3 regions of the Streptomyces sp. NPDC051064 genome follow, and region 3 is predicted to be linked to each of the others. Evidence: predicted binding sites of a transcription regulator. Region 3 holds the regulator's gene; each other region holds the start of a gene.

Region 1 (3,272 bases), on a different contig from region 3:
GTCAACCTCCGGCCGTACTACGGCGAGGGCTCCAAGACCCTGGCGTACGAGATCTGTGAGCAGCTCGGCTGGCAGCTGCCCGACCAGCTCGTCATCCCGATCGCGTCCGGCTCGCAGCTCACGAAGATCGACAAGGGGCTGCAGGAGCTGATCAAGCTCGGCCTCGTCGAGGACAAGCCGTACAAGATCTTCGGCGCCCAGGCCGAGGGCTGCTCGCCGGTCTCCACCGCCTTCAAGGCCGGCCACGACGTCGTGCGTCCGCAGAAGCCGAACACCATCGCCAAGTCCCTGGCGATCGGCAACCCGGCCGACGGCCCTTACGTCCTGGACATCGCCCGGCGCACCGGCGGCGCCGTGGAGGACGTGAACGACGAGCAGGTGGTCGACGCGATCAAGCTGCTGGCCCGCACCGAGGGCATCTTCGCGGAGACCGCGGGCGGGGTGACGGTCGGTGTGACGAAGAAGCTGATCGACGCCGGCCTGCTCGACCCGGCCCTCACCACCGTCGTCCTGAACACCGGCGACGGACTGAAGACGCTCGACGCGGTCGCCCCCACGACCGGCCTGTCGGCGACGATCCGGCCCAGCCTGGACGCGTTCCGCGACGCGGGCCTCGCCGCCGCCAACTGACACCCGAGACCGAAGGAAGGCACCCACATGAGCGTCAAGGTCCGTATCCCCACCATCCTCCGCACCTACACGGGCGGTCAGGCCGAGGTCCCGGCCGAGGGTGCGACCCTCTCCGAGGTCATCGCGTCCCTGGAGCAGAACCACCCGGGCATCGGCGCCCGTGTCCTGGACGACCAGGGCAAGCTGCGCCGCTTCGTCAACGTGTACGTCAACGACGACGACGTGCGCTTCGAGGGCGGCCTGGACGCGGTCACCCCGGACGGCGCGGGCGTCTCGATCATCCCGGCCGTCGCCGGAGGCTGATCTCCCGACACGGTCACGGGCCCGACCGGCGGCCCGACCGCACGGCGTGAGCGATATGACCCCCTCCGCGAGAAGCGGAGGGGGTCATTCTGCATGGTTGAGCACGGTACAGTTGGGGAAGTCCCCGCAGCTGCCCGTGCCGCCCGCATATGAGAATGCGCCCGGCCGCGACAAGAAGCAGCCAAAGTAAGTGAACTCCTTGTGGCATAAGTGGCCTTTGTCAGGCCCGACTTGCCCTGGAATCTTATGAGTTCCCCCATTGCGTGCGGTCACCCGTGCCCAGAATTCTCGTCCGATTGACCTGTTGCAGAGGGCAGTTGGGCAGATACATTCGGCCGCGGTCGACGCGTTCCGGCGCACGCCACCCTCTCCTGTCGGAGGGTGAGTTCTGACCCGGGCCCGCGAAGTGCGGTGCTCGTGCAAGGGCCAGTAATAGGGGAGTTAGGCATGGCTCAGGGCACCGTCAAGTGGTTCAACGCGGAGAAGGGGTACGGCTTCATCGCGGTCGACGGTGGTGCGGATGTTTTCGTCCACTACAGCGCGATCCAGATGGACGGGTACCGCACCCTCGAAGAGGGTCAGCGAGTTGAATTCGAGATCTCGCAGGGCCAGAAGGGGCCGCAGGCGGACATGGTCAAGCTCGCCGTCGGCTGAGCTCGGCGCGGTCGTCCGACGACACTACTCACGCACGTGAGGCCCGTACCCCGGCCAGGGATACGGGCCTCACGTGCGTCCTCGTCCGCCCGAAGGTTGTCCACATCCCGAGGGTGACGCTTGCACTCGTAGGGGTCGAGTGCTAATCATTGGCGTTAGCACTCTCCAGGTGAGAGTGACAGAAAACTTGGACCGGGCCGGTGAGGCCCGCAGGCTCCGTGGGGCAAGGAACCACTGAGCACGCTGGCCGTCCGTCGCGGGCGCCACTCGGTCCGGAGAAATCCACCCCTGTCCGGGAGGACCACTTCACATGGCCAAGATCATCGCGTTCGACGAGGAGGCACGGCGCGGTCTCGAGCGCGGGATGAACCAGCTCGCCGACGCCGTCAAGGTCACCCTCGGCCCCAAGGGCCGTAACGTCGTCCTCGAGAAGAAGTGGGGCGCGCCCACGATCACCAACGATGGTGTTTCCATCGCCAAGGAGATCGAGCTCGAGGACCCGTACGAGAAGATCGGTGCGGAGCTGGTCAAGGAGGTCGCCAAGAAGACGGACGACGTCGCCGGCGACGGTACGACCACCGCCACCGTTCTCGCCCAGGCGCTCGTCCGCGAGGGCCTGCGCAACGTCGCCGCGGGTGCCAACCCGATGGCTCTGAAGCGTGGCATCGAGAAGGCCGTCGAGGCCGTCTCCGCCGCTCTGCTGGAGCAGGCGAAGGACGTGGAGACCAAGGAGCAGATCGCTTCGACGGCCTCCATCTCCGCCGCCGACACCGAGATCGGCGCCAAGATCGCCGAGGCGATGGACAAGGTCGGCAAGGAAGGCGTCATCACCGTCGAGGAGTCCCAGACCTTCGGTCTGGAGCTCGAGCTCACCGAGGGTATGCGCTTCGACAAGGGCTACATCTCGGCGTACTTCGCCACCGACATGGAGCGTATGGAGTCGTCCTTCGACGACCCGTACATCCTGATCGTCAACTCCAAGATCAGCAACGTGAAGGACCTCCTTCCGCTGCTCGAGAAGGTCATGCAGTCGGGCAAGCCCCTGCTGATCATCGCGGAGGACGTCGAGGGCGAGGCCCTGTCGACCCTGGTCGTCAACAAGATCCGTGGCACCTTCAAGTCCGTCGCCGTCAAGGCTCCGGGCTTCGGTGACCGCCGCAAGGCCATGCTCGGCGACATCGCCATCCTCACCGGTGGCACCGTCATCTCCGAGGAGGTCGGTCTCAAGCTGGAGAACGCCGGTCTCGACCTGCTCGGCACCGCTCGCAAGGTCGTCATCACCAAGGACGAGACGACCATCGTCGACGGTGGCGGCGAAAGCGACCAGGTCCAGGGTCGCGTCAAGCAGATCCGTGCCGAGATCGAGAACTCCGACTCGGACTACGACCGCGAGAAGCTCCAGGAGCGCCTCGCGAAGCTGGCCGGCGGCGTGGCCGTCATCAAGGCCGGCGCCGCCACCGAGGTGGAGCTCAAGGAGCGCAAGCACCGCATCGAGGACGCGGTGCGCAACGCCAAGGCCGCCGTCGAGGAGGGCATCGTCGCCGGTGGTGGCGTGGCTCTGCTCCAGGCCTCGGCCGTCTTCGAGAAGCTCGACCTGACCGGTGACGAGGCCACGGGCGCCAACGCCGTGAAGCTCGCGCTGGAGGCCCCGCTCAAGCAGATCGCCGTCAACGGTGGTCTCGAGG
Region 2 (3,272 bases), on a different contig from region 3:
CTGGCCGAGCGCCGCCGACACGAGGGCGGCGGGGTGCGTGCGGCGCAGCCGGGTCGCGGTCGCCAGCTCCCGGGCGGGGTCGTGGTCGCGCAGCTCGTCCAGGAGCGCCGCGCCTTCGGGGGTGCGGAGGGCGGCGAAGGCGGCGAGCGGGTCGGCCGGGCCGGCCTGATCGGCAGGGGGAAAGGCGTTCACCAGTCCATTGTGAGCCAGCCGGGGGACCCGGCGGGTCCCCCGGAGGTGTCGCCGGAGACGGCCGGTGGCCCGGTGGCAGGATGCGGCGCCATGCAGCTAGTACGACAAAACGACAAAAGAGTACCGAAGCGCCACAGGCCGGTCTGCGCGGTCCTGGTCGCCCTGCTGACCGGTGCCGCTGCCTCCGGGTGTGGCGACGGTGCGGACGAAGGGGCCGCCGGGCGGCAGAAGCCGGTGGCCGGGCAGCCGGGTGCCGCCGCCGCGCAGGCGGGCCCCGCCGCGGCCGAGGCGAAGGCGAAGGCCGAGGCCGAGCGGCTGAAGCGGGCGGTCGCTGCCCGTACCGCCGTCGCGAGGAAGTGGGGCCTGGCCAAGGTCCCGCTCGTCGCACCCGCGCCGCCGGCCGAGAAGCCGCACATCACCACCCGTGAGGGCTTCGAGGTCGAGGGCGCGGAGGATCTGCCGCCGGTCTTCACCACCGTGCCGACCAAGGAGCGGGTCGTCTTCCTGACGATGGACGACGGCGCGGAGAAGGATCCTGAACTGCTGCGGATGATGTCGGAGCTGAACATCCCGTACAGCGCCTTCCTCAGCGACTACGAAGTCAGTGAGGACTACGGCTACTTCAAGGACATGCAGGCCCGGGGTGTCACCCTCAGCAACCACACGCTCAACCACCGCTATCTCCCGGGGCTCTCCCGGGAGGAGCAGCAGCGGGAGATCTGTGGCTCGCAGGACAAGATCGAGAAGTTCCTGGGGAAGCGGCCCACCCTCTTCCGCCCGCCGTACGGCAATTACAACGGCGACACCCTGCGCATCGCCAGGTCCTGCGGCATCAAGGCCGTGCCCCTGTGGGCCGCCGAGGCGTTTCCCGACCACATGGAGTGGCGCGAGTGGGACCAGGACCTGCACCCCGGCGACATCATCCTCACCCACTTCCGGGGGCGTGAGGACTGGGACGGCTCCATGGCCGACATGATCCGCAACGTCATGAAGACGGTCACCGACAAGGGATACGCCGTGGCCAGGCTGGAGGACTACGTCTGACGGGCGGTCATCCGCCGTGCGGAACCCTGTGGAGATCTCCCGCGTTGTCCGGGCGTGCGCCGGTCCCACGGCGCCACGCGAGGGTGGTGAATTGGCACTCCGCTTGACCGAGTGCTAATCGCGGTCATAGTGTCAGTGCTGGCACTCCCCCAGGGAGAGTGCCAGAACAGCTGCGCGACAGGGCAGGTCCGGCACCCGCGACGACGGATCGGTCCGGTCGGGCATCCCACAGACTGTTAAACCCCGTGAGATCTCCGAAGGGGGAGACCGGATCGTGTCGACCACCAGCTCCAAGGTTGCGATCAAGCCGCTCGAGGACCGCATTGTGGTCCAGCCGCTCGACGCCGAGCAGACCACGGCTTCCGGCCTGGTCATTCCGGACACCGCCAAGGAGAAGCCCCAGGAGGGCGTCGTCCTGGCCGTGGGCCCGGGCCGCTTCGAGAACGGCGAGCGCCTGCCGCTCGACGTCAAGACCGGCGATGTCGTTCTGTACAGCAAGTACGGCGGCACCGAGGTGAAGTACAACGGCGAGGAGTACCTCGTCCTCTCGGCGCGCGACGTTCTCGCGATCGTCGAGAAGTAGTTCACCCACGTTTGCTTCTGTTCTGCGCCCCTGGCCCCCTGCGAAATCACTAGCCGGGCGGCGAGGGGCGCAGTTCGTTTGAGAGGACAGCTCAGCCCATGGCGAAGATTCTGAAGTTCGACGAGGACGCCCGTCGCGCCCTTGAGCGCGGCGTCAACAAGCTTGCCGACACGGTGAAGGTGACGATCGGCCCGAAGGGCCGCAACGTCGTCATCGACAAGAAGTTCGGCGCTCCCACCATCACCAACGACGGTGTCACCATCGCGCGCGAGGTCGAGCTCGACGACCCGTACGAGAACCTCGGTGCCCAGCTGGTGAAGGAGGTGGCGACCAAGACCAACGACGTAGCGGGTGACGGCACCACCACCGCCACCGTGCTCGCCCAGGCCCTCGTCCGCGAAGGCCTGCGCAACGTCGCCGCGGGCGCGTCCCCGGCCGCCCTGAAGAAGGGCATCGACGCCGCCGTGAAGGCCGTGTCCGAGGAGCTCCTCGCGACCGCCCGCCCGATCGACGACAAGGCCGACATCGCCGCCGTGGCCGCGCTCTCCGCGCAGGACCCGCAGGTCGGCGAGCTCATCGCGGACGCGATGGACAAGGTCGGCAAGGACGGTGTCATCACCGTCGAGGAGTCCAACACCTTCGGTCTGGACCTCGAGTTCACCGAGGGCATGGCCTTCGACAAGGGCTACCTGTCCCCGTACATGGTGACCGACCAGGAGCGTATGGAGGCCGTCCTCGACGACCCGTACATCCTGATCCACCAGGGCAAGATCGGCTCCATCCAGGAGCTGCTCCCGCTGCTGGAGAAGGTCATCCAGGCCGGCGCATCCAAGCCGCTCCTGATCATCGCCGAGGACGTCGAGGGCGAGGCGCTCTCCACCCTCGTCGTCAACAAGATCCGTGGCACCTTCAACGCCGTCGCGGTGAAGGCCCCGGGCTTCGGTGACCGCCGCAAGGCCATGCTCGGCGACATCGCCACCCTCACCGGTGCGACCGTCATCGCCGAGGAGGTCGGCCTCAAGCTCGACCAGGCCGGTCTGGACGTGCTGGGCACCGCCCGCCGCGTCACCGTCTCCAAGGACGACACGACCATCGTCGACGGCGGCGGCGACTCCGCCGACGTCAAGGGCCGCGTCAACCAGATCAAGGCCGAGATCGAGTCCACGGACTCCGACTGGGACCGCGAGAAGCTCCAGGAGCGCCTCGCGAAGCTGGCCGGCGGCGTGTGCGTGATCCGTGTCGGTGCGGCCACCGAGGTGGAGCTCAAGGAGAAGAAGCACCGTCTGGAGGACGCCATCTCCGCGACCCGCGCCGCGGTCGAGGAGGGCATCGTCTCCGGTGGTGGCTCCGCTCTGGTCCACGCCGTCAAGGTCCTCGAGGGCAACCTCGGCAAGACCGGCGACGAGGCCACGGGTGTCGCGGTCGTGCGCCGCGCCGCCGTCGAGCCGCTCCG
Region 3 (3,272 bases):
ACCACCAGATCGGGCTCGGCGGGGACCTCGGGGGCGGGGGCGGACTTCTTCCACGGCGGAGTCAGATCCGGCTGGTAGCTGCGCATGGCAGCACGATAATCGGGGCCGCGTTCACGACACGCCGAACCGGACCGCCAGTTGCTCGCGCTGCGCCCGGACGAACGCCGCGTCCACCACCGCCCCGTGCCCCGGCACGTACAGCGCGTCCTCGCCGCCCAGCTCCAGCAGCCGGTCCAGCGCGGCCGGCCAGTGGGAGGGGGCCGCGTCCCGGCCCGCCTGCGGTTCGCCGGACTCCTCGACCAGATCGCCGCAGAGCACCACGACGGGGGAGCCCGGCACCAGCACCGCGAGGTCGTGGCCGCTGTGACCGGGCCCCACATTGGCCAGCAGCACCTGGAAGCCGCCGCCGAGATCGAGCGTCCACTCGCCGCTCACCTGGTGCCGCGGGGCCACCAGGGCGTCCGTGGCCGCCGTGGCGTCCGCCTCGCCCATCCCGTGCCGCAGCGCGTCGGCGCGCAGCTCCTCGGCGCCCCGCCCCAGCAGCTCCGCCGTGCCGACCGCCCCGTAGACCTCCGCCCCGGAGAAGGCGGCGGTGCCCAGCACATGGTCGAAGTGCGGATGGCTGAGTGCGATATGTGTCACCCTGCGGCCCAGCAGGCCCTCGGCCTGGGTGCGCAGCTCGACCCCCTCGCGGAGCGTCGCGCCGGTGTCGTAGAGCAGCGCACCGTCCGGCCCTGCCACCAGCGCGGCGGTCGCGTCCCAGACGGGGAGGCGCCGCCGCCCCGTACCGTTGCCCAACCGCTCCCAGCCGAACTCTTCCCAAGAGACGTCCATACGGCGACGCTATCGGCAACGACCTGCGCGATCCCACGACGGCGTGGCCGGTCGCCCTTGCCCCTGGCCCACCCCGCCCCCGTACACTGACCGGGGGGATTGCTGGCACTCGAACGCACAGAGTGCCAGGCAGACGCCGAAGAACCACAGCTGGAGGTGTGCGCGGTGCTCAGCGAACGCAGACTCGAAGTGCTGCGCGCCATCGTTCAGGACTATGTCGGCACCGAGGAGCCCGTCGGCTCCAAGGCGCTCACGGAGCGGCACAGCCTCGGGGTCTCCCCGGCGACTGTCCGCAACGACATGGCGGTGCTGGAGGACGAGGGCTTCATCGCCCAGCCGCACACGAGTGCGGGGCGCATTCCGACGGACAAGGGCTATCGTCTCTTCGTCGACAAACTCGCGGGCGTCAAGCCGCTGTCGTCGCCGGAGCGCCGGGCCATTCAGAATTTCCTCGACGGCGCGGTCGACCTCGACGACGTCGTGGGCCGCACGGTCCGGCTGCTCGCGCAGCTGACCAGGCAGGTCGCCGTCGTGCAGTACCCCTCGCTGACCCGGTCGACGGTCCGGCACGTGGAGCTGCTGTCGCTGGCCCCGGCCCGGCTGATGCTCGTCCTCATCACGGACACGGGCCGGGTCGAACAGCGTATGATCGACTGCCCTGCACCGTTCGGTGACACGTCACTGGCCGATCTGCGGGCCCGGCTCAACAGCCGGGTCGTCGGACGACGCTTCGCGGACGTCCCCCGGCTGGTGCAGGACCTGCCGGAGTCCTTCGAGAACGAGGACCGGGGAACCGTGTCGACGGTGCTCTCCGTCCTCCTCGAGACTCTGGTCGAAGAGACGGAGGAGCGGCTGATCATCGGCGGCACCTCCAATCTCACCCGCTTCGGGCACGACTTCCCTGTGATGATCCGGCCGGTGCTGGAGGCATTGGAGGAGCAGGTCGTGCTGCTGAAGCTGCTCGGTGAGGCAACGGACTCAGGCATGACCGTACGGATCGGGCACGAGAACGCCCACGAGGGCCTCAACTCCACGTCCGTCGTCGCGGTCGGCTACGGTTCGGGCGACGAGGCAGTCGCCAAACTCGGCGTGGTCGGACCGACCCGCATGGACTACCCCGGAACGATGGGAGCGGTACGCGCAGTGGCACGTTACGTCGGACAGATCCTGGCGGATTCGTAAGTGGCCACGGACTACTACGCCGTACTAGGCGTGCGCCGCGACGCATCTCAGGACGAGATCAAGAAGGCATTCCGTCGGCTCGCACGCGAGCTGCACCCGGATGTCAACCCGGATCCGAAGACCCAGGAGCGGTTCAAGGAGATCAACGCCGCTTACGAGGTGCTGTCGGACCCGCAGAAGAAGCAGGTCTACGACCTCGGCGGCGACCCGCTGTCCCAGTCGGGCGGCGGCGGTGGCGCGGGAGGGTTCGGAGCCGGAGGCTTCGGCAACTTCAGCGACATCATGGACGCGTTCTTCGGCAACGCCGGGCAGCGCGGGCCCCGTTCGCGGACCCGGCGGGGCCAGGACGCCATGATCCGGCTGGAGATCGACCTCAACGAGGCGGCCTTCGGCACGACCAAGGACATCCAGGTCGACACGGCGGTCGTCTGCACGACCTGCAGTGGCGAGGGCGCCGCACCCGGCACCTCCGCGCAGACCTGTGACATGTGCCGCGGCCGCGGCGAGGTCTCCCAGGTCACGAGGTCCTTCCTCGGCCAGGTCATGACCTCGCGGCCCTGCCCGCAGTGCCAGGGCTTCGGCACGGTCGTGCCGACCCCGTGCCCCGAGTGCGCCGGTGACGGCCGCATCCGCTCGCGGCGCACCCTCACCGTGAAGATCCCCGCCGGTGTCGACAACGGCACCCGGATCCAGCTCGCGGGCGAGGGCGAGGTCGGCCCCGGCGGCGGCCCCGCCGGCGACCTGTACGTCGAGATCCACGAGGTCTCGCACGCCGTGTTCCAGCGGCGCGGCGACGACCTGCACTGCACGGTCACCATCCCGATGACCGCCGCGGCGCTCGGCACCCAGGTGCCGCTGGAGACGCTCGACGGGCTGGAGGAGATCGACATCAGGCCGGGCACCCAGTCCGGCCAGTCGGTCCCGCTGCACGGGCGCGGCATCACGCACCTGCGTGGCGGCGGGCGCGGCGACCTGATCGTGCACGTCGAGGTCATGACCCCGACGAAGATGGACCCCGAGCAGGAGCGCCTCCTGCGGGAGCTGGCCAAGCTGCGCGGCGAGGAGCGGCCCACCGGTCAGTTCCAGCCCGGGCAGCAGGGGCTCTTCTCCCGCCTGAAGGACGCCTTCAACGGCCGCTGAACCCTGTCACCGCACCGCCCGCCGGTCCCGTACCGGCGGGCGGTGCGGTGCGTGCGGCGGGCGTCCGCCGTGTGAAAGGGGCTGATTCGGCACGATCCGCAGGACGTGGCACGATG

What was found. The regulator HrcA, encoded in region 3, represses chaperone genes, less so after heat shock. The targets are predictions, from matches to a motif close to TTNGCACTCNGNNNNNCNGAGTGCNAA.
Region 1: groL (chaperonin GroEL) is a predicted target of HrcA. The motif match lies at 1,707-1,733, and genes of this name have one in related genera.
Region 2: groES (co-chaperone GroES) is a predicted target of HrcA. The motif match lies at 1,328-1,354, and genes of this name have one in related genera.

What each region holds. Positions count from the first base shown of each region.
Region 1 covers NZ_JBITFK010000012.1:38,363-41,634, reverse strand. The annotation lists gene thrC (threonine synthase) at 1-630, shown strand, start outside; gene ACIBCU_RS34040 (MoaD/ThiS family protein) at 658-933, shown strand; gene ACIBCU_RS34035 (cold-shock protein) at 1,381-1,587, shown strand; gene groL (chaperonin GroEL) at 1,898-3,272, shown strand, end outside.
Region 2 covers NZ_JBITFK010000002.1:296,851-300,122, forward strand. The annotation lists gene ACIBCU_RS08210 (methyltransferase domain-containing protein) at 1-192, opposite strand, end outside; gene ACIBCU_RS08215 (polysaccharide deacetylase family protein) at 283-1,236, shown strand; gene groES (co-chaperone GroES) at 1,511-1,819, shown strand; gene groL (chaperonin GroEL) at 1,918-3,272, shown strand, end outside.
Region 3 covers NZ_JBITFK010000001.1:920,145-923,416, reverse strand. The annotation lists gene ACIBCU_RS04425 (DUF3097 domain-containing protein) at 1-86, opposite strand, end outside; gene ACIBCU_RS04420 (MBL fold metallo-hydrolase) at 112-834, opposite strand; gene hrcA (heat-inducible transcriptional repressor HrcA) at 1,000-2,016, shown strand; gene dnaJ (molecular chaperone DnaJ) at 2,017-3,156, shown strand.